DNA from 4 places in the Shewanella scandinavica genome. Region 1 is predicted to be linked to each of the others. Evidence: predicted binding sites of a transcription regulator. Region 1 holds the regulator's gene; each other region holds the start of a gene.

What was found. The regulator FliA, encoded in region 1, starts transcription of late flagellar genes. The targets are predictions, from matches to a motif close to CTAAAGNTNNNNNNNNNNNNGCCGATA.
Region 2: the regulator FliA is predicted to act here: its motif matches at 1,937-1,963, upstream of Q4Q50_RS04910 (DUF5610 domain-containing protein).
Region 3: the regulator FliA is predicted to act here: its motif matches at 4,601-4,627, upstream of Q4Q50_RS08930 (VC2046/SO_2500 family protein).
Region 4: the regulator FliA is predicted to act here: its motif matches at 4,419-4,445, upstream of Q4Q50_RS13910 (cytoplasmic protein).

The regions. Positions count from the first base shown of each region.
Region 1 is NZ_JAUOES010000001.1:8,718-14,663, forward strand. It holds gene Q4Q50_RS00050 (protein phosphatase CheZ) at 1-627, opposite strand, end outside; gene cheY (chemotaxis response regulator CheY) at 641-1,024, opposite strand; gene Q4Q50_RS00060 (RNA polymerase sigma factor FliA) at 1,072-1,785, opposite strand; gene Q4Q50_RS00065 (MinD/ParA family protein) at 1,778-2,659, opposite strand; gene flhF (flagellar biosynthesis GTPase FlhF) at 2,664-4,046, opposite strand; gene flhA (flagellar biosynthesis protein FlhA) at 4,058-5,946, opposite strand, start outside.
Region 2 is NZ_JAUOES010000004.1:220,874-226,819, forward strand. It holds gene Q4Q50_RS04900 (FMN-binding glutamate synthase family protein) at 1-1,142, opposite strand, end outside; gene Q4Q50_RS04905 (histidine phosphatase family protein) at 1,154-1,771, opposite strand; gene Q4Q50_RS04910 (DUF5610 domain-containing protein) at 1,997-2,623, shown strand; gene Q4Q50_RS04915 (ferredoxin--NADP reductase) at 2,737-3,486, shown strand; gene Q4Q50_RS04920 (glutathione S-transferase N-terminal domain-containing protein) at 3,568-4,164, shown strand; gene Q4Q50_RS04925 (hypothetical protein) at 4,179-4,589, opposite strand; gene Q4Q50_RS04930 (Fe(3+) ABC transporter substrate-binding protein) at 4,809-5,816, shown strand; gene Q4Q50_RS04935 (ABC transporter permease) at 5,901-5,946, shown strand, end outside.
Region 3 is NZ_JAUOES010000008.1:93,422-99,367, forward strand. It holds gene uvrB (excinuclease ABC subunit UvrB) at 1-400, shown strand, start outside; gene rrtA (rhombosortase) at 478-1,074, opposite strand; gene queC (7-cyano-7-deazaguanine synthase QueC) at 1,071-1,793, opposite strand; gene queE (7-carboxy-7-deazaguanine synthase QueE) at 1,965-2,633, shown strand; gene Q4Q50_RS08910 (PLP-dependent cysteine synthase family protein) at 2,753-3,898, opposite strand; tRNA gene Q4Q50_RS08915 (tRNA-Tyr) at 4,127-4,211, opposite strand; tRNA gene Q4Q50_RS08920 (tRNA-Tyr) at 4,296-4,380, opposite strand; tRNA gene Q4Q50_RS08925 (tRNA-Tyr) at 4,452-4,536, opposite strand; gene Q4Q50_RS08930 (VC2046/SO_2500 family protein) at 4,662-5,150, shown strand; gene Q4Q50_RS08935 (DUF406 family protein) at 5,359-5,646, shown strand; gene Q4Q50_RS08940 (putative bifunctional diguanylate cyclase/phosphodiesterase) at 5,884-5,946, shown strand, end outside.
Region 4 is NZ_JAUOES010000015.1:55,640-61,585, reverse strand. It holds gene Q4Q50_RS13935 (2-hydroxyacid dehydrogenase) at 1-284, opposite strand, end outside; gene fccA (fumarate reductase flavoprotein subunit FccA) at 550-2,340, opposite strand; gene Q4Q50_RS13925 (hypothetical protein) at 2,837-3,247, shown strand; gene Q4Q50_RS13920 (class I SAM-dependent methyltransferase) at 3,253-3,798, shown strand; gene Q4Q50_RS13915 (hypothetical protein) at 3,830-4,120, shown strand; gene Q4Q50_RS13910 (cytoplasmic protein) at 4,203-4,388, opposite strand; gene Q4Q50_RS13905 (cytochrome C biosynthesis protein) at 4,511-5,946, opposite strand, start outside.

The DNA of each region.
Region 1 (5,946 bases):
AGCAATCTGACTTTCAATCATAGGCTGCTCACCAAATACCGTCAGCATAGAAACCAGATTACTTTCTACTTCCATAACCAGATCAATAACACGACGTATCATTTGTCCTGTTAAGTCTTGAAAATCTTGCGCCATCAATATTTGATTTAACAATTCACGCAGTCGAGTCGAGTCATTTGAACTACGGGACATAAGATCTTGGACATCGTGGCAAAGAACCTTAAACTCGCTGAGTTCTATTTCTCGGCGCATTAATTTGTCCCAAGATGGCATGACTTTTTGAATATTTACCGTTACGGCATTGGCCAAAGGTAAACATTCTTCTACCGCATCCATGGTTTTATTTGCCGCTTGTTCAGTCATGTCAATAACGTAATTTAAACGTTGTTTGGCATCGGGAATTTCTGTATTGGCTAATTCAGCTAGACGATTATCAACTTGAAAATCCATTAAAGCGCTATGAAGTTGCCGAGTTAATTTCCCTACCTCTTCAAATAATTCTCGTTGCAGTGGAGCAGCAAGCTCCCGAAATAAATCATCTGCCTGACGTTGCTCACCGACACTTAATAATTCAACCAAGTGCTGAGCTTGTTCGAGCGTGATGAGCCCTGATGTTTGTGACTTCATAGCTCATCCTTGCTCAAGCGAGTCGTTCGAATATTTTATCTAGCTTCTCTTTCAGCGTTGCAGCGGTAAAAGGCTTAACCACATATCCATTCACTCCCGCTTGAGCGGCAGCGATAATCTGTTCACGTTTTGCTTCAGCTGTCACCATTAATACGGGTAAATGCTTTAGCGAATCATCTGCGCGAATTGCTTTTAACAGATCGATGCCTTGCATACCGGGCATATTCCAATCTGTAACAACAAAATCAAAATCCCCCTTTTGCAACATCGGCAGGGCTGTTGAGCCATCGTCTGCTTCTTGGGTATTGTTAAACCCCAAGTCTCGCAACAAGTTCTTGATGATACGCCTCATTGTCGAAAAATCGTCAACAATGAGAATCTTCATATTCTTGTCCAAGGTTTCCTCCGGTGAGCTGACATTCTGTGCTCGATTAATAATTATACTTATGTCCAGTGCTTGAGTTTAGCTTTCAATCGCAACATTGCCTGACTTAATATCTGGCTAACACGCGATTCACTGACCTCAAGAATGGCGCCAATCTCTTTTAAATTCAATGCTTCATCGTAGTACAGGGATAACACTAATGCATCTCTTTCAGGCAATAATTTAATTGCCTCAACCAGCGCAGAATGAAATTGGTTCTCAGCTAATGCTTCAAATGAGTCATCATCGGACCGATCACTCACTGTAAGTATATCCTGAGATACGCCTAAGTCTTCTATCCCTATGATTTTTCCGACAGAAACATCGTTAAGAATATGATGGTACTCATCGAGCGTCATATCAAGTTTTTCTGCAATTTCTGTGTCGCGTGCATCACGGCCCAGTTCTTGCTCTAACTCATCAATAGCATGTGCAACCTTGCGGTTATTACGATGAACGGAACGAGGCACCCAATCACCACGGCGAATTTCATCTAACATCGCCCCTCGTATACGTATGCCGGCGAAGGTTTCAAATTTCGCACCCTTGCCACCATCAAACTTGGATGATGCTTCTAATAAACCCATCATCCCAGCTTGGAGTAAATCATCTAGCTGCACTGAGGCAGGTAGTCTGGCGAGTAAATGATGCGCAATTCTTTTAACCAACGGAGCATACTGTTCAACGATCGACGATTTATTGTCTAAACAAGTATACGCAGCGGCTTTATTCACTCGTTTTTTCCTCTTGAAAATCTGGTCGTTGAACTAAACGCTCAACGAAAAACTCCAAATGCCCACCAGGTTGCTGCGGTACAGGCCAGCTTAGAATTTTATTTGCCAACCCTTGATACGCAATCGCTGCTGGTGATTTAGGATACGCTTCAACCACCAATTTTTGTTTACGAACTGATTTACGTAAGTTTTCGTCAAATGGGATTGTTGCAACCAATTCAAGGGCGACATCCAAAAATCTGTCGGTCACTTTACTGAGTTTAGCAAATAATTCCATACCTTCGCGTAAACTACGCACCATATTGGCAACTATTTTAAAACGGAACACGCCATGCTCACGGCTGAGGATTTTTATCAGGGCATAGGCATCGGTAATTGATGTGGGTTCATCACAAACAACGACCAGCACATCCTGCGATGCACGTGAGAAACTGAGCACCATATCTGAAATCCCAGCAGCAGTATCTACGACTAGAATATCAAACTGAGTCCGCATCTCACTAAATGCGCGAATTAACCCGGCATGTTGCGCTGGGCTTAATTCCACCATCCCTTGTGTTCCTGAAGTGGCTGGCACTATGCCAATCCCTTTAGGGCCACGAACGATAATATCGTCAAGCTCTGCATCACCAGAGAGAACATGGGATAGGTTACGCTCGGCACGAATACCCAGCATGACATCGACGTTTGCTAAGCCAAGGTCAGCATCAAGTACCAAGACACGCTTGCCTTTTTCGGCTAATGCCACAGCTGTATTAATGGAAACGCTGGTTTTACCAACGCCACCTTTACCACCTGTGACCGCGATTACTTTCACTTTTTCGTTATAGGGTTGATTCATCATACGTAAACCACTTGCTTGATCCAGGGTCATAAATCTACTCAAATGCACAGGCCATATTATCTGACCACGCTGTGTCTTGTAATGATTGTTGTTCTGTACTATCTAACGCTGCGAGTGCCTGCTGGGCTAAATCTAAGGTATCCGCAACTTTCATATCTTCAGGAACTCTTTGTCCATCAGTAACATAACTTAATGGTAATCCGTTTTGGATCAACACACTTAATGCCCCTGCTAACGACACAGATTCATCGAGTTTTGTGAGAACGACACCAGATAGGGGAATGCGTTTAAAATGATTGACTGCATCTTGCAGCACACGGCGCTGTCCTGTCGCAGACAGTACCAGATAACTGCGGATAGGTATCCTGCTATTTGCAGTTAAATTATCAAGTTGCTGGTAAAGACGCATATCTCGCTGTCCCATGCCAGCCGTATCTATCAATACTAGCTTGCGATTTCTAAACTGATAGAGAATTTGCTCTAATTCATTCAGATCATGAGCTTGCTTTACTGGGCAGCCCATTATTTTCCCATAAGTTGCTAATTGCTCATAGGCTCCGATGCGATAATGATCTGTCGTTATCAAAGCCACATGCTCAGCACCATGATGGGCAGCAAAACGGGCTGCTAGTTTCGCTAACGACGTGGTTTTACCCACACCCGTTGGCCCCACCAATGCAACCACCCCGCCCTGTTTAACAATATCATCACCTTGATTATCAAGCATATTAGCTAAACTTTGAGGTAAGGCTCTGACTAATTCTGCAGGCGTATAATGTTGGCTCAGCGCCGCTAATTTATTGGCAACCGCAGGGGAAAATTCAGCCTCAAGTAACTTGGCTTCGAGCATAGCTCCGACAGGGTCGATACGTTTTTTATGTTCTGTCATCAAAGAGGACACTTGATGTGTTAACAAATTACGCAATGAAGCTAGCTCATCACGCATTGCCTCAATATCGGCATTTTGTTTCTGTGATGTTTGTGGCTTCTTATCAAAAGCGGCAGGCGCTTCGCGACGCTCTACTTTGGCAGTAGCCGGCGCTTGTAAGCCCTTAGCCCATGCAGGTAAATCTGCATCAACTTGCTGATGCGACATCTGTTGATTCAAACGACTTTGCTGCTTCTCTAACAAGGCTTGTAATGAGTCAGCAGGTGCCGCAGGCTTTGCACGGGTTTCTACTCGTATAGGCTGCTTAGCCCCTAGGGATACGAGGTCGTCACTCACGTCCATAAAGGTTGGCGCTGGCGCAGTAGCTGCGGTTTTTGCTTTAGGCTCATCATAGTCAACGGCAGCGACAATTTCGATGCCACCATTCACTTTCTTATTTGACATAATGACGGCATCTGAGCCGAGTGTTTCTTTCACTTGGGCCAGTGCGGCGCGCATGTCTTTGGCAAAAAATCGTTTAATCTTCACTTATGCGTCCTCTACTGGCCGACTGCAGATACAATACGTATTTGCTTCTCATCAGGTATTTCTTGATACGAAATGACTCTGAGATTAGGAATAGTATGTTTAACAAAGCGTGACAGCGTCGCGCGTAACATACCTGACGTCAACAATATGGCGGGTTGTCCGACCATTTCTTGCTTCTGAGCCGCATCGGCAAGGGACTGCTGCATGCGTTCTGCAAGACCGGGTTCAATATTTGGACCATCACCACCGGTTGCTTGCATTGATTGATGCAACATCTGTTCCAACTCTGGCGCCAATGTAATGACGGGGATTTCTAACTCTGGACCAGAGATCTCTTGGACTATCATACGTTTCAATGCAATACGCACCGCAGCGGTCAAAACTTCAGTGTCATTACTCTTAGTGCCGTATTCTAACAAAGTTTGCACTATTGTACGCAAGTCTCTGACTGAAACCCCTTCATTTAAAAGGTTCTGCATCACTTTTACGACATGTCCGAGTGGCATGACATCAGGAATAAAGCCATCCACCAGTTTAGGCGAGTGTTTCGCAAGCATATCCATCAGTTGTTGCACTTCTTCGTAACCTAACAACTTAGCAGCATTATTGGTCAGCAATTGGCTAATATGGGTTGCCACAACCGTGGCGGCATCAACAACCGTATACCCTAATGTTTGCGCGTGTTCACGTAATTCAGGGGCAATCCATACCGCCTCCAGACCAAAAGCTGGGTCACGCGTTTCAATACCATCGAGCTTGCCATAGACTTGACCAGGGTTGATCGCCAATTCGCAGTCGTGACGAATATCCGCCTCACCAACAACTACGCCCATTAATGAAATGCGATAGGCATTGGGCGACAAATCTAAATTATCGCGAATATGCACTGCTGGCACTAAGAAGCCCAGTTCTTGGGATAACTTTTTACGTACGCCTTTGATACGGCTTAATAACTCGCCACCTTGACCTTTATCGACCAGCGGAATTAAACGATATCCCACCTCAAGCCCAATAGTATCAACATGATGCACATCATCCCAGCCCAACTCTTTAGGCTCCTTATCTTGCCTCTCTACAGGGCCAGACTTAACTTGCTCTAGGGCTTTAATGCGTTTTGATTCATTACGCTTATAGACAAAATAGGCGGCACCTGCCGTCATAAAAGCAAAACTTAAGAACGCCATATGCGGCATGCCAGGAACGATTCCCATGACAAATAGGACTCCAGCAGCGATACCCAATGACTTAGGACTGTCAAACATCTGACTCATCATCATTTGGCCCATATCACCGGATTCATTTTGACGGGTCACCATCAATGCTGCTGCGATTGACAATAATAACCCAGGGATCTGCGCCACCAGACCATCACCGATAGTCAGCAAGGTATAAATTTCAACCGCTTCAGAAAAACTTAAGCCATGCTGAACAATACCTATGATGAAACCACCTAAGATGTTGATCACTAGAATCATGATACCCGCAACGGCATCACCTTTTACAAATTTTGAAGCACCGTCCATCGCACCATAGAAATCCGCTTCACGTGTCACTTCTGCTCGACGTAATCTTGCTTGTTCTTGATTCAAAGTCCCGGCATTTAGGTCGGCATCAATTGCCATTTGCTTACCAGGCATAGCATCTAAGGTAAAGCGGGCACTCACTTCAGCAATACGACCAGCACCTTTCGTCACCACCGCAAAATTGATAATAATCAAAATGATAAAGACAACCAAGCCAACGGCATAGTTACCGCCAATCACCACTGAACCGAAGGCTTCAATCACCTTACCTGCCGCATCGCCACCATTATGGCCCTCGAGTAATACCACACGAGTTGATGCAACGTTCAGTGCAAGGCGAAGTAATGTCGCCACAAGTAATACCGTTGGAAAGGCGG
Region 2 (5,946 bases), on a different contig from region 1:
ATAAGTTTGCCTGAGGCAATGACTTTGATGCGTTTACGCAAGCCGCGTTGGATCAAGATATTGACTAGGATAGGTAAGCTTTCTTTCAGCGGTAATCCGACATAATCCATTAACGGTTGCGGCGCTGCGCCCGTGCCGCCATCGGCGCTGTCTAAGGTGAAAAAGTCGGGGGCAGAGTCTTCGCCGCGGCGTTCAATTTCATCACATAAATCTTCCAGCCACTGTACATCGCCGAGTACGGCTTTAATGCCGGTAGGTTTACCTGTGACTTCACGAACTCGCTCGACCATATCTAAAATATCGTTTACTGACTTAAATTCGATGTGGCCATTGGGGCTGATTGAGTCGTGCCCCTCTGGAATACCGCGAATATGGGCAATCTCAGCGGTCACTTTAATACCGGGTAAAATGCCACCCTTGCCAGGTTTTGCGCCTTGGCTCATTTTAATTTCGAACATTTTGACTTCAGGATGAATCGCTATCGCTTTCAGTTTTTCATCGTCTAAATGTCCTTGTTCATTTCGCACACCGTATTTGGCTGTTCCAATTTGAAAGACGAGATCGCAGCCACCTTTGAGATGATATGGGCTCAAACCGCCTTCACCCGTATTAAGCCAGCAACCCGCCTGCGCTGCGCCATGGGAAAGGGCGGTGATAGCTGGGCGCGATAGGGCGCCAAAACTCATGGCTGAAATATGGCAAATGGCTTGAGTGGTATAAGGTTGACGACAGTGAGTGCCAATCGTCAGCGGGTGAATAGGAGTAATATCTTCATCTTGGGTCGGGAAGGCGGTATTCATAAACATGATAGTACCGGCAGTATCCAAGGGGCGAGTCGAACCAAAGGCTATGGTTCTATCAACATTTTTAGCGGCGCGGTAAACCCAGCTGCGTTCAGCACGGTTGAAGGGCAATTCTTCCCTGTCTTGGGCGAAAAAGTATTGCCTGAAAAACTCACCTTGTTTTTCGAACAGATATCGAAAACGACCAATCACGGGATAGTTATGCCTTACTGCTTGTTTAGTCTGCATTTTATCTGCGATATACATGTAAATAACGGCGAGTACTGCGAAGCCGATGACGATCAAAAATAGTCCTGAAAACAGATCGAGTCCCCACATAAACCAATTGAGTTCACTCATGTTATTTATCCTTATTCTTGTCCGTAACGGGTGGCGATCAAGCTCGCGGGTTGGCCATCATTGAGAGAGAGCAAAAACAGCTGGCTGTAGTCCTCTTCGCCGATTTCTTGGACCTCAGGTCCACCAAGGGCTTTGATGATCAATGGCACTGTGTTTGAATGACCAGCGATGAGCGTATTACCTCGTACCGCATGCACTTGTTCGACAATCAGCTGAATATGTTCTTCGATAGGTTTGGCTGCCTCGACTATCGTCACGGGCAAATGGCGAGCCTCGGCGATAGGCGCGAGTGTTTGCTGGGTTCGCAGGTATTGAGTCGCGATGAGTTGCGACAATGGCGTGCGGTTCAAGGCGGTGATCAGTGACGTTGCGCGCATTTCCCCCTTGGGCGATAACTGTGGGTCATTGGCTGGCGTGTCGGCTTTTTCGGCATGTCTGACTAAAATAATCAGCCTGTTTTCAGCATGGGCTTGGCTAATCGGGGCGAGGCTGAGGCAAGTTAAGATAATAAGACCGGTGAGCAAACTAAGGCGTTTGATATTGATGCTCGTATAGTGCTCAATAGTGCACTTAAGCATTTGTGTAAACACGTGAAAGCGGAAATGACTCAAATTGCGGCCTGCTGCCATGGTGTAACATCCTTTTCTATTGGCTTATCTCTAAGCTCGACGATAGTAATGATCTGCATGCGGGTGGATGGCGCTTTATGCACTTTATACAGAATAAACCCACTCAATTTATGCGGGCCTTATCATGACCTTGTGGTCACGATGGTACTTCAATTCTAAAAATTACTAAAGCTGGTCAAATTTTGGTCGATAATAAAGTCGACCCGAATTGAATGGATAGTCATCATGGAAATCAATAAACCCTCTCAAGTGCAAAGTACCCCTTTGCCGCAGAAAAAATATGCTGAAAATACGGCGCCTAAGGGTACCGAAGTGAGTGATTCGAAGGACGCGAAAACCACCGAAGTGACCTCGAAACAAACCGCGCAGCAAACGAGTAAGCAGCTGATGAATCAAGCGATTTTATCGGCACAGCAAGATGTGAATATCAAGTCAGGCGATCAGTCTATGATCTTGCTTTATCGCGCTGCGATAGAGTCGATTAATAAAGAGTTAGCGCCTACTATGGGCGAGAACGCGATTCAAACTGCTTACGATAATGGCGTAGATACATCGCCAGAAGCGACTGCAGATCGTATCGTGAGTTTTGCGACGCAGTTTTTTAGCATTCACCAGCAACAAAATTCGGGTATGAGCTTAGATGAGCAACTCGATAGCTTTATGGGAATTATTGGTGGTGCAATTGATAACGGCTTTAAAGAAGCGAAAGACATTCTGTCTGGCCTTAGAGTCTTGCAGGGGGATATTGCCGATGGTGTCGATAAAACCTATGGTTTAGTGCAAGAGGGACTACAGGCCTTTAGAGATAGTTTTAATAAGAAGACAGATGAGACACAATCGAGTGCCAGTTAACGCTCTGTTGTTTTCGGTTCTATCGCCATAAGCCCCTTATCATAAGGGGTTTTTGTTATGCGGAAAAAAGTCTATGCTGGAAGCCTATTTAACGTTTCGCTTGAGGGTACGCTATGTGGACTAGGGGACAAGTTATAGAACGTATTGATTGGAGCGATAAGTTATTTTCATTGCGCATCGCCGCCGAGTTAGCCCCATTTATTCCTGGCCAGTTTATCAAGTTAAGTCAAATGCAAGATGATAAGCGTGTTGCCAGAGCATACTCCTTAGTCAATTCTCCCGATAAACCCTATGCCGAAGTGCTCGCAGTCGCGGTAGAGGACGGCCTGTTATCGCCGCAATTGCAAAACCTTGGCATAGGCGATGAAATTGAAATTACCTCAACCGCGACTGGTTTTATGACCTTAGTGGAAATTCCTAAGGGTGGACTTCAAGGCAAACACTTATGGTTTTTGGCTACAGGTACAGCGGTAGGGCCATTTTTGTCTATGCTCGACACCCATGAACCTTGGGAGCGTTTCGAAAAAGTCGTACTTGTGTATGGCGTGCGCGAGGCGCAGGATTTGGCGTATCTTGATAAGCTGCGTGAGTTAGAACGCACATACCCAGCACAGTTTACATTAGTCTTGAGTGTGACCCGTGAACCCTTTGCCGATGCGTTGCAGTGTCGTATACCCGAGGGCCTGGTCTCGGGTGAGATTGAAAAAAAGGCAGGAGTAACCTTAAGTGCTGCTGATTCCCAAGTTATGATTTGTGGCAATCCCGGAATGATCAATGGCGCGCAAAGCGCCTTACTCGATAAGGGATTAGTGAAGAATTTACGTCGTGCTCCCGGACAAATTACCGTAGAGAAATATTGGTGATCCCATTTTATATGGGTGGGAGCAAGCCGTTTTCGCTCCTAAATAGCCATAGCGTTTAATGCAAATATAAGGAAATTTTTGATGAAGTTGTTAAGTTCTCAAGCTTCACCCTACGCCCGTTGTGTTAGAGCCTTAATCCAGTATTTAGGAATTAACAATATTGAAGAGCAGCTAGTCAATCCCTTTGAAAACAGTGCCGAATTACTCGATGCTAACCCGCTAGGACAGATCCCGTGTCTCATCACTAACGATGGCGTGGCGTTATTCGATAGCGAAGTGATTATGCGCTACCTAGATGCTGAGCTTGGCGATCGTAAGATGTTTGGCATCTCAAGTCATAACTGGGTGTTGGAGTGTCAATATTCTTTGATAAAAGGCTTAATCGATAGCGCGGTGAAATTACGCCAAGAGCAGATGCGTGAAGATGAAGGCGTGAGATCGGCTTTTTGGACGGCTCGCTTTGAACAAGCATTGCTGCGTGGTCTTATGCAGGTTGAGCTGCAAACCGTCATCACCCAAACCACGATTCAGGCACCGCAATTAGCCTTGATTTGCTTGCTTGATTATGTGGACTTTAGACATCCAGAGTTAGATTGGCGCAAGGTTGCCCCTGCGACGGCACTTTGGTTTAGTGAGATGCGTAATCTCCCCGCGTTTATCCAAACCCGTCCCCAATAACTGGATGGAGATGCTCAGCCATCGGTTGCGCGTCTTCCCTTTGGTCTATCACGGCGGTTTTGTTCTCCAAAAGCGCCGAATAATTCCCGTGTAACCCCATATTCGACTCTACGGTCATTCCCTATTTGACGCCTATCTTCATGGTGTTGATAGCGACATTGGCACTGGGTCATAGTGCATTCTTCCATCGGGATTTCCGGTGCATCCTTTGATAAAAAACGTTTTCCAGACAGTGTTTCAGCCTGCTCACAGCAACTGCCGTCATTCACTATGCTTACACTGTGAAAATGATGATGCGGCTTAGTTCTATCCGCGTGTTGATTTACCGCTTTAGCATAGTGTCTATGCCGCTTGTGACCAGTATTGAGTTTAAATAGGCCAAATAGCGCTACTGCGACTATACATAGTAGCAAAACAGTTAACATGACGCCTCCTGAAAGCATTTTAAGCAAATTAAGGTTCAGTTTAGTTTGATTTGAGATAATCACCAGTTTTGAATTTAAATTCATTAAAAACAAAAAGTTAAATGGACTATTGCTCTCTGCATATCCATCTATTACTCTTGCGCTACTGATAAGCATTATCATTAATGCGGCCATGTTCACACTCGCTGAACATATCATCACTTTGGGGAGAAATGAGTAATGAAATGGGTAACTTGCGCGGCTATTGTTGGGTTAATGTCGGTTGGGCATTCAGCGAATGCAGATGATAAATTAACCGTTTATTCTTATCGTCAAGCCTTCTTGGTGGAGCCTATCTTGACGCGTTTCACCGAAGAAACCGGCATAGGCGTTAATTTGGTCTTTGCAAAAGATGGTATTGCTGAGCGTCTCGCCCGTGAAGGTCGTTTATCCCCAGCAGATTTGGTGCTGACCTCTGATTTCTCGCGTCTAGTTGAATTAGTCGATAAAGATCTGACTTCACCAGTTAAAAATATCCAACTCGAAAGCAACATTCCTGCTCAGTATCGTGACCCCGATGGCCAGTGGTATGCCCTGACCATGCGAGTACGAAATCTCTATACGGCGAAAGACCGTTTAGGGCCGCAGCAAATCACCTATGAAGAACTCGCCGATCCTAAATACAAAGGCAAAATCTGTACCCGCAGCGGTAAGCATCCATACAACATAGCATTAGTGGCATCTATGATTGCTCACCATGGTGAAGCTGAGGCTAAAACGTGGCTGACTGGCGTGAAGAGTAACTTAGCGCGCAAGCCACAGGGTAACGACAGAGCCCAAGTGAAAGCGGTAAAAGAAGGTTTATGTGATATCGCCATCGGTAACAGCTATTACTACGGCAACATGATGCAAGACCCTGAGCAAAAAAGCTGGGCCGAGGCCGTCACTATTAACTTCCCGAACCAAGCCGATCGCGGTGCTCATGTGAACGTTTCTGGCATGGTGTTAACTCGTCATGCGCCTAATAAAGCCAATGCGATCAAATTGATGGAATTTCTATCCGCCGATGTGGCTCAAAAGGCCTATGCTGAAGTGAATATGGAATACCCAGTAAAAGCCGATGTGGCACCTTCAACCTTAGTGGCTTCATGGGGGGAGTTTAAGTCGGATCAATTGCCGATTTTTAAATTGGCTGAATATCACCAAGCGGCAGTTAAGTTATTAGATGAAGTGCAGTTTGATCTCTAGCATTTGACGTTAAGCACTAGTGACAAATTGCAGAACTAGGTTATCAGCGCCATTGATTGGCGCTGTAACTTTTTAAGGATTGACATGATTTTAGGATTAGCCAGAAGCTGGTCGCTTGCTGGTTATGCGG
Region 3 (5,946 bases), on a different contig from region 1:
TATTCAAACTATCGGCAGAGCCGCGCGAAACGTCAATGGTAAAGTGATCCTCTATGCTGACCGTATTACTAATTCGATGGCCAAAGCCATGGGTGAAACTGAGCGGCGCCGCGAAAAACAGCGGGCTCATAATCTAAAACATGGGATCATTCCGAAGGGGGTGGTTAAACGTATTACAGATGTGATGGATGTGGATGATGGTCGTGACACTAAAGCTGTGTATGGCAAAGTGGCAGAGTCTAAGTCCGATTACCACAAAGTTGATGCAACTGAGTTGAGCCATCAAATCGATAAGCTTGAGAAGAAGATGCACGAACATGCGCGCAACTTAGAGTTTGAACAAGCGGCGGCGATGCGTGATGAAGTTAAACATCTGCGGGATCTGTTGATCAAGGCCTAGATTGACCTCGGCACTCAAGATCAAAAAAAGCCGTCCAGCAATTATGCTGTGACGGCTTTTTAATCTGTGCTGGTGAATTAAGCGGCGACTTTTACGGGGCGAAACTTCAACGTGATGAACACCACTAAAGCGCAAATCAGCCCACAGATTAAACCGACCAAATGCGCTTCGGTTGCCACGCGCGCACCTATCATGGCGGTGATATCATTGCTGGCGCCGTAAAGCTGCTCGTGGACAACCTTGATGAACACGCCAACGAGTAGCAGATAGCCCGAGCGCAGCTTGCGGACGATATCCTGCACCGCGCCGTAGGCGAATAAGCCATGCAACATACCGCTTAAGCCGACATAACCGAGTAATTGCGGATAGCCCAAATATAAACCTATACCTTCTAGTAGACATAACACAAGAAATAGCGCGCTTAAGCCTTTGAGATGGTAGTGGAAATGATGCAAAAACAGCACAACCCACAGACCTGCAAGGTTCATCAACAGGTGCCACTGATTGGTGTGTAATAAATTACCGCTGATTAAGCGCCACCATTCGCCATCAGCAATGGCACTGCGGCGATAGGCGAGCAGGTTGTCGACAGCGGGACTGGCTAAGCCCGCGACATACAAACCCGCGCATATCAAACTCACTATCAGCGCAACCCAATAGGGACTGCGTGTCATGCCTTAGGCTCGTTAGCGTCGAGTGAAGCCATGACTGCGGTTTTATCCTGTAGATAATCGTCCAACCCCCGTTTACGCAGATGACAAGCTGGGCAATCGCCACAACCATCGCCAATCACGCCGTTATAGCAAGTGAGTGTATGGTGGCGAACCAGTTCGAGTTGCGAATATTTATCCGCCAGCGCCCAGGTTTGTGCCTTATTGAGCCACATTAAGGGCGTGATGATCTTCAGTTGTTTATCCATACCTTGAACTAAGGCAGACTCCATCGCTTTAACAAAATCGTTACGGCAATCTGGGTAACCCGAAAAATCGGTTTCACATACGCCGGTGATAATCGCCTGCGCGCCTAATTGATAGGCATAAATCCCCGCAAGCGTTAAAAACAGAATATTACGCCCTGGGACAAAAGTATTCGGCAGGCCATTTTCCATTAACTCGTGTGAAACGGGAATCGCATCACGGGTAAGCGCCGATATCGCTAACTCATTGAGTAAGGTGACATCCATGACTTTATGGCTGGTGATTTTCAAGCGTTTAGCTAAGGATTTGGCGACTTCAATTTCTTCGCGGTGACGTTGACCGTAGTCAAAGGTGATCCCGTGTACTTCATCGTACTGGGTTAGGGCTTGGATAAGACAGGTTGTCGAATCTTGTCCGCCACTGAATACTACCACTGCTTTGGACACTAAGGGTTTTGACACTAAGCTCGTTGACATAAAAGATTTCACTTCACCGTAGAACACGCATAAATAGGCCGTTAGTGTAACTCAGGCCATAGGCGTTGCAAACTCTGACGAACGACATCAAATCGGCGTTGTCGGCGCAAAAACTTGCAGCTCAAGCTAAAATCCACTATAAATGCCGCCCCAGAAAAGTGGAACGCCAGCATGAACTACCCAGTCAACGAAGTATTTGAAACCATTCAAGGTGAAGGTGTCTTTACCGGAGTGCCCGCCATATTTGTCCGCCTGCAAGGTTGTCCCGTGGGATGCGCTTGGTGCGACACGAAACAGACATGGGATGTGCTGGAAGCCAATAAGGTCTCGCCTGAACAAGTCATTAGCGTCGATGGCACCATTGGTCGCTGGGCAAACCATAGCGCGCAAAGTCTTATTGCTGCTTTTGATGCTAAAGGTTTTACTGCGCGCCATATCGTGATTACTGGCGGCGAGCCTTGTATGTACGATTTACGCGAATTAACTGAAACCTTGCACAGCCAAGGCTTTGCGACCCAAATCGAAACCAGTGGCACCTTCGACATCAACTGTGCCGATGACACTTGGGTGACGGTATCGCCCAAGGTGAACATGAAAGGTGGCTATAAGGTATTAGCGCAGGTGCTGAACCGTGCCAATGAGATTAAGCATCCTATCGCCACTGAAAATCATATTGCTGAATTGGATGAGTTGCTGCAAGGCATCGATATTTCAGCGAAAACGATTTGCCTGCAACCGATTAGCCAAAAGCCCAGAGCGACTGAACTGGCGATGAAGGTGTGTATTGCCCGTAATTGGCGTTTATCGATCCAAACCCATAAGTATTTGAATATTGATTAATGCCCTTCAGTTAATCTATAAACGATAAAAAAACGCCTCACAATTGTGGGGCGTTTTTTATGGCTGACGTTTAGCAGTGGACTTTAAAGCCGTCAACTCAAAGGATTTCATCGAGTCGATTAATCAAGCTCGCTTAGCTGACCAAAATGATTGAATGCCGCAAGTTGGCGCTGATAGGGGGCAATATCACCGACGTTAGCTGCAATCCAATCAGCATCGTAATAGGTATCGAGGTAACGTTCACCCGAGTCGCAAATTAGGGTCACGATTGAGCCTTGTTCTCCACGCGCTTGCATTTGTACGGCAAGTTGCAATGCGCCGTAAAGGTTAGTGCCTGTCGATGCGCCGGTTTTACGGCCAATCAGTTGCTCTAACCAATGAATCGTCGCTACGGAAGCCGCGTCGGGGATTTGCAGCATAGAATCCACAACGCCAGGAATAAACGATGGCTCGACTCTTGGTCGACCTATGCCTTCAATTTTACTGCCATTGCAACAGATTAAGCTGGCATCGCCGCTCTGATAAAAATCAAAAAATACCGAGTTTTGCGGATCAACTACGCAAAGCTGGGTCGCCAACCTTTGATAGCGGATGTAGCGGCCTATGGTCGCCGATGTGCCGCCTGTACCCGGACTCATCACTATCCAACGCGGGATTGTGTGTGGCTCGCGTTCCATCTGATTGAAAATAGAATTGGCAATATTGTTATTGCCGCGCCAGTCTGTTGCGCGCTCGGCGTAGGTGAATTGATCCATGTAATGGCCGCCCAGCTCTGCGGCTAGGCGTGCCGATTCGGCATAAATCTCACTGGAATGATCGACAAAATGACATTGGCCGCCATAGAAAGTGATCTGCTCAATCTTCTTTTTAGCCGTACTTTTAGGCATCACGGCAATAAAAGGTAAACCGAGTAAGCGGGCAAAATAGGCTTCAGAAATCGCTGTGCTGCCCGATGAGGATTCGATAATCGGCGTGCCTTGCTTGATCCAGCCGTTACATAGGGCATAGAGGAAAAGTGAGCGGGCGAGGCGATGTTTTAAACTGCCTGTTGGATGGGTACTTTCATCTTTAAGATAAATATCTATGCCATCGAGCATAGGTAATTCAAGTTTAATCAAATGGGTATCGGCGCTGCGCTGAAAATCCGCTTCAATCTTGCCTATCGCATGGGCTTCCCACGTTGGGCAGAGTCTGTGAGCGCTGTGTGAGTCCACTGGCGGTTGAATTGTGTTAGATATCATCATAGTTAGTTCGAAAGGGATCATTTTTAGAGCATATCACAGGGACGGGTAAAGCGGTTTTATTGGATCTGCTTGGGGGCATTAGCTTAAAGTAGAGCACGACGTAATTGAAATCAAAAAATGTCGTTAACCAAGAGGTTTACTTAACATAGAAATGCCAAGAATTTAATCAGATTAAGCTGGAACAGTCAGATTAAGTTGGAAAAGACTATGCGGAAGTGGAACAAGAAGAATATGCGAGAGTGAAAGAAATGGTGGAGGGAGAAGGATTCGAACCTTCGAAGGCTGAGCCGTCAGATTTACAGTCTGATCCCTTTGGCCACTCGGGAACCCCTCCACAAACTTTCTTTACTTTCAAAGCTGAACCAAACATTGGCCATGTTTGATACTTGAAAATGATTATCTGCGTTAGAGATAAAGATGGTGGAGGGAGAAGGATTCGAACCTTCGAAGGCTGAGCCGTCAGATTTACAGTCTGATCCCTTTGGCCACTCGGGAACCCCTCCACGAATACCTTTAACGCTTTTGTAAAACTCTACATCATTTTCGAACAACACTCACAAACTTACAGTGCAAATGGTGGAGGGAGAAGGATTCGAACCTTCGAAGGCTGAGCCGTCAGATTTACAGTCTGATCCCTTTGGCCACTCGGGAACCCCTCCTCAATTGCGGCCGCCATAGTAGTCAGAAACCTTTTGCATGTAAATACCCAATTTAAAAATTTTCCTAAAGTTATGCATCAAATGGTCGATTAACTAACAACGAATTGTTTTGACGATGTTTTTTTATGCAAATTGATGTTCCTTTAGTCAACGAAGCCCAAATTGGCACCCGCTTAAACGCGGCGATAGAAAACGACAGACGGGGCGAATTCGCCCTGTTGCTGTCGTTACTGTCGGTTGACGCACGGGACATGGCGCAATTTCAATGGCAAAACGAGCTTGATATGGCGCAAAAATTACAGCGTCAGTTCGAATTACCACCGCAGCAAAGCTTAATGGCGGATTTATCTTGTGCCGAACCTGTAGTCGATAACAGCAGTATTTTTATGGCTCAAGGTCCGCGGGCATTTCAATTACAGCAGGCACTGCGACCGGAAGCGTTAGTGATCCGAGGCGGTGAGAGCGTTGCAATGGCCGAGGCCCTGAGTAACTGTGATCATGTCACCCAGCTCAGGCAGAGGGGCCAACTCAGCGCGCCTAAGGTTGAAATCATGCATTTTGCCGATCAATTGGCAATCCAACGTAATCTCGTGCCTCTGCTCGCTTCAGCCTAGGGCAGTCTTCCCGTAAGTGGTCTTCAATGCCAATCGAGTCAATCTGCGCCATTTCAGTAAATAAGCGTGAGCTAAAGCCAGTTATCTTGAGGCTTAATTACCTATAATTCTGATTAACCTATCGAGTTAGCCACTTACCGCGCAAATAAATTAGCGAGCATAGTTTAGTGATGCCGTTAATCAGTCGCTTTATAAATAAGGAATACAGATGAAAGGCATAATAGAAGCACAGAATCCGGCAGTGAATGACACTTGCACCGATTGTGGCAGTTTTGTCGATATCGGCGCCGTCATTGATGAACACGATACCTTATTGACGTTAAATTTTGTTGGCGATAGCGCGCAAACAGATGCAGAAAGTATGGCGAGCCGTGCCCAAGCTCGATTTGCTGAAGTACAAACTGAGTTTGTGACCACGGCGGCGGGTATCGATTTACTGCTGACCTTTGGTGTGAGCGCTGAGAAAATGATTTTCCAATTGGAAAACGGTTTATAAGTTTTTGTGCAGCACTTTTAGCGGATAGAATTCGAACTTAATCGTTTTAACTGTCTAAAAATGCTGCAGTTGTTAACTGAATTGTAATAAATTGTGCCACATGTTGCTGCACTTACAATAGATAGTGTAATCTGCCTCCAAATAAGAATAATTCAATCAGCTTAATTGCACATTTCAAGGTACGTTTGCGCGTAGCAAAGACCTTTAGCCCAACACGAAGTTTTGTAGGGAATCAGCGTGAAGCGACGTCAGCATCAGCATTTATTGGAGTCTTTGGTTCAGTCAACTGCAAAACAGCAG
Region 4 (5,946 bases), on a different contig from region 1:
ACGACTTGCATGCCTAAGCGTTTAGCGGCGACTAAATCGACATTGTTAAAGCCTGCGCAGCGCATGGCGATAATTTTTGTGCCGCCCTTGGCGAGTTCGACTAGGACTTCTTCACAAAGTGAATCGTTAACGAAGGCACAAACGATTTCAAACCCTTCAGCAAGTTTCACTGTTTGCATGCAGAGGCGATAATCGAAATACTCAATTTGTGCACCAAACGCGGCATTTGTGCGGTTAAAATGCTGCATGTCGTAATGTTTTGCGCTAAAGAATCCAATTCTCATTTCAGTCACCTAACGGATTTTGATGTAGTTATCAGCCAAAGAGTGTAAGTGAGTTAGGGCTTTTTGTCCTCAGCCTTAGAAAATTGGCTATTAAAAGAGTGAGCTTTGTCATCAATTGGCTAAAACTGTTGATAAAAAAAGCGAGCCATCAGGGCTCGCTTATGAATCGACTATCTGTGCTTGAGTTGTTCAAACTGGACTCTCGCATTTTAAGACGTGCTTTGAGAGCCAAGGGTTAGTCCGTTAACCCTGATACGGTTTGTGACTAGTGATCTTTAGCGAATTTAGCCGCTTCAGCACCGGCGATACGGCCGTAGGTCACAATGTCAGATACTGCGTTACCGCCAAGACGGTTAGCACCGTGGACCCCGCCAGTCACTTCACCTGCAGCATATAAGCCTTGGATTGGTTTACCGGTTTTTTCGCTCTTCACTTCGGCTTTAGTATCAATCACAACACCACCCATAGTGTGGTGAACAGCAGGTGCGATTTCTAATGCGTAGAAAGGCGCTACTGCTAATTCGCGTGGTAGGTTTGGACGTTCAAATTGCGCATCTTTACCTGATTTCACGAAACCGTTGTATGCCGTGATGGTTTGCGCCAGTTCAGTGGCGGGCACATCGATTTGTTTTGCTAACTCTTCGACGGTTTTGCCTTCTTTAACAATGTTCAGATGCACATATCCTTCAATCGCTTTTAAGCTCTTACGGATTGAGTCATCGAATACCAAATAAGCGCTTTCGCCTTTTTGTTGCAGAATCGCGGCAGACGCTTTATCACGGGTAGTGATTTCGTTCATAAAGCGGTTACCTTCTCGGTTAACCACGATAGCACCGTTACCACGTACCGCTTCGGTGATCATTACGCCACCCGCTGGTGAGTATGTTGGGTGAGCTTGAATGAACTCTAAATCGCGAGTTGCTGCGCCTGCTTGCAGTGCCACGTCTAAGCCGTCACCGGTTGCACCTGGGTGGTTAGTGGCTTTAAAGCCTTTTAACTTAGGATCGTACTTAGCTACGCGGTCGTTGTTTTTCGCAAAACCACCGGCAGCAATAACCACTGCATCGGCTTTAATAATGTAATAACCAGTGTATTCGCCTTTAACGAGTACGCCAGTCACATTGCCTTTCGCATCTTCAAGAATACGGACAACACGGCTGTTTAAGCGGATGTCAGTACCACGCTTTACTGCGTTGTCCCATAGTACTTGCGCAACGTGCGCACCTACACCAGCGCCACCGGTTGGGCGGTGACTACGGTTAACACTTGCACCACCCATACGGCCCACGTCAGTCATGTCGGCACCCATAGAGGTTAACCAATCGATAGAGTCAGATGAGTTATTTGCAAGCACTTTCACTAATTCAGGATCGTTAATGTTACGGCCACCTTTCATGGTGTCGTCGATCATGATTTGTTTCTTATCTTCAATACCTAACTTAGTTTGCGCCTTCGTTTCGGCAGCGTTCATACCGCCAGCGGCCAACTTAGTGTTACCACCTGGGACAGGTTCTTTTTCGAGCAGGATTACTTTTGCGCCGGCATCACGGGCTGATACTGCAGCAGCAAGGCCCGCACCACCTGAACCGATAATAACCACATCAGTGGTTTCTTTTACGCCAGCGGCAATGGCTTTATCTTGTGCCGCTTTGTCAGCATCAACAGGAACAAACTTACGTTCCCACTTGCCGCCATAAGGCATATCGAAGCCGAAGCTGTGGCAAGCATCGCAATAGGCGACTGATTTCTCATGGCCTTTATGGCAGCTTGTACAAGCAATTTCGCCAATCAAGTGAGATTTATGGGGTGAGACTTTGTCTTTAGGTGCGGCGGCGGCCAGTTCTTTTAAATCGCCGTGGCAGCTAACGCATTGGGCATTTTCATGGCTAAGGTTGTCATCGCTGACGCCACCTTTGTCTGAGACGTGGCAGCTGTCGCAACTGCCCATTTCACCGTGAAAATCGGCTAGCACTTCTGGTGCAGCATAGGCAGTTCCTGCCATTGCGCCAGAGATCAGCATGGCTAGTGCTGTTTTTTGAATCTTTCTTGTGAACATGGTAGTTCCTCCGCCGTACATTCATCTACTTAATAAGGGTTATTCATCGTGGCGTGATATTTATTTTTTACGCAGCTCACGCACTGTTAGAGCATTCTCCATTTGCAAATTTAGCACTATCTAAAGAGGTATATGTGTGTTCAGATCACATAACCTTTGTTGCAGCGAAAATAACATATTTAAAATGTGCAATCGGATGGGAAATATTAATGAAGTTGAGACTGGTCACTGATTGAATACGGTATAACTTGCGCGAGTTAACATTTTGAATGGATTGGTTTTAACTTTGTAAAATAAAAAAGCATGAATTATGGTTTTGGTGGTATGATTTATCTATTTGTATTTTATAGAGATTATAATTTAATCTGTATATTGAGGAGATGGCTTATTTATTTTTATATATTCTATAAATAATGTTATTTCACAAGCCTTTATTGTATAAAATTATATTGTCATTTTAATTAAATGTTACGCAATTGATTCTTAAGGGGTTGTAATGCACAAACAAGGCATATCTGAAAAACGTTTTTGGTTTCAACGTTTGAGTAAAACCAGTTTAAGGGCATTGCATATTTTAGGGATCGTCGGTATTGGTGGTGGCATTTTATTAAGCGTAGATAAAACGCAATGGCTGAATTATTGGTATCTCGCTATGACGACGGGCTGCATATTAATGCTGTGGGAAATTGTGCGTGATTGGCGTTGGTTAATTCAGCTTAAGGGTGTGTTAACCTTAGTAAAAGTAGGCTTACTTGGTCTGTTTGTGCCGCTGGCTAATTTCAAGCCTGAGCTGTTAATCGCGATCCTCTTTTTGTCCGTGATTGTGTCCCATGGTCCTGCTGGGCTGAGGCATTATTCTATTGTGCATCGTCGGCAAATCGACTCGAAAAAAGAAATTAAGGGCTAATGCTAATGTCTGTAATCCATGCGCCAATCGTGACTCCCGCAGCCTTAATCACTGAGTTTACTTGGCCTGTTTCTCGCTTTGATGGACTTAAAGTACTCGATCTTGCCTGCGGCTCTGGGCGTAATGGTTTGTGGTTTCTAGCGCAAGGTGCAGAAGTGACGTTTATCGACAGGGATTTGTCTGCCATGTCGCACATTGAGCATGTGAACGCCCGCAAATATCAATGGGATTTAGAAGCCGAGGCTGCGCCATCGCTACCGATTGAAGAGTACGACATAGTGTTAGTATTCAATTATCTGCATCGGCCATTATTGCCGCAAATTGCCAATGCGGTTAAGGCTACAGGCCTCATCGTCTATGAAACTTTTACCACACAGCAGGCTGAGAGTGGGCGGCCGCGTAACCCCAATTTCTTGCTGACTGAAAATGAACTCAAATCAGCATTTGCTAACTGGCAACCTTTACATTACTTTGAAGGTCGATTAAGTGATCCGCAGTCCACTCATAGCAGTTATAAAGCACAGTTGATTGCACAAAAACCTAAAACGTAAGTTTATCGATTGAGACTCAAGAGGTTGTAGGATGTTTCCCTATCCAGAGCAATATCGCATTGCAACACCACCGCTTACGACCGCAGTCATGGTGGCTTGGGCTTTATTCAGTCATAGCCTGTTTTCCGATGCCAGCCCTGTCGCTCTGTATCCGCTATTAGCCCTGTTCCCTTTGGTGATTGGATTGCACTTGTATTTGATTTGGTTAGCAAAAGGAATGGGGCGACTCGATCAGTTTTTCTATGCCTTAGTGCATATCCCGCTAGCGTTCGTGGTGTGGACATTTACGATTATGCATGTGAATGGCAACGCTTTTTCTTAAATTCGCCTGACGTTTCCGTTACAGAAAATAAAAAGCGCCCTGATAATCAGAGGCGCTTTTTTAAATGCTGTATTGCTAACAATTAGGCCGTAGTGTTGATGTTGTGGCCTGCGTTACCTACAGGTTTTGGCGCCGCAGCTGCAATTAAATCTACCGCGATTTGACCTTCGGCTTTTTGCTGCTCTTTGGCTAACTGAGCAACCTTAACGCCAATTGCACCATTTTCTAGATTAGGTGCGATAGCTTGGGTATTCAGTGAAATTGACATAACTAACCTCGATTGTAAGCTGGATCCCTTTATCGGCAAACCCAAGGTTAACTTTAGCCGTTAGCCATGAATTTGCCAATCATCCATTATTTTGTTAATTATTTAGTCGATTGTTTCGTCAATTACTTGGCCTTAGCCGAAAACAGTTTGCGGCCGATAATAATAATGGCTGTAATCCCCAATGAGCCTAAGATCAACCCCAGTGCCAGCGCCACATTTTGCAGTGCGGTAGGGTCGATAACCAGCGCGATACCCATACCCAACATCATCACACCTGACATGAGTTTTAGGGCTTGGCCTTCTTTTTCAGTCAGTTTACGTTTACCTAAGGTCGCGCTGAAGACGATAACGATAATCGCCAGCGGAATCACGTAAACAATGTTATATAAAACCAGATACATATAGCGTTCAATGTCTGGCAGATTGTGCATAGAAAGCACGCTGGTGTAAATCATCGGGAAGCCCGCGGTGCAGAGCAGTTCATAGGCGTTGGCGAGAACGGCTAGTACGGTAGAGCCAATAAGTAAGGCGCCTAAGCTACTCGAATTTGACAGTTTACCCATGCGCTTTATCAAGCTCGTCCGGTTTTCTGCCGACATAGATAGCGTCACTTCCCCCTTAGTAAAGAAGTAATCTTTAATGTTGATGACCCCTGCGATTAAGGCCAAACAACCCGCCGCTAAGATGATCATGCCGCCATCACTGCCAGCGCCCAACAGCTGGAAGATGTTCAGCCATGCGGTCATAAACAAGAAATAGATAAAGCCAGAGAAGAACACGAAAATCCCGCCGACGAGCAACATTCGGCTGCGGCTCTTGGCATTAACCATGATTGACAATAAAAACAGTAAAACGAAGAAGGCGCAGGGGTTAAAGGCATCAACCCCTGCAAGCACTAAGGTGAGCAGCGGCAAAGACATAGTCTCAGGAGTCACTACGCCCACTAAAGGTAACTCAACGGGCTGGACTTCAGATTGCACTGACGACGGTTCTGTAGCGTCCCCCAAGCTGGTGGCATCGCAGGTGCCTTCGCCAGTATCTGTGCCACAAGTGCCAAAGAGCGGCGCATTAGTTTCTGTACTCGCGCTCGTACTGATAACGCCTTTGGTGGGCATGTCCGCTTCGCTGAGTTGACCGCCAAGGGATAAATAACAATTCTTCAGTCGATTAACGAGAAACTCGCCCGTGACCGCTTCGCTCGAATAGCCCACCACGGCCTTTTCACAACTGGCCATATAGGGTACAGAACGTGCTTCTGTATTAGTTTTTGCGGCGATATTTTGCCAAATATCCTGCACACCTGGTGCGGACACCATATGAGATTCAAGTTCTATCCAAGGGTATTTTTGCGGCAATGAATCGATGAAAGGATGGGCCTCTGCACAGTGTGGGCAAGTTTTAGACCAGAAGAAATACAGCTTAATTTTGAGCTCACCCTGACCATTTATATAATGCCACGTTCGATCCGCTGAGCTTGCTGGTGTTGTCTCGGCCCAGCTAGGGATTGAAAAGGCAAAGAGGAATAATAGCGAGCAAAACAGAGATAATTTCGATAGAT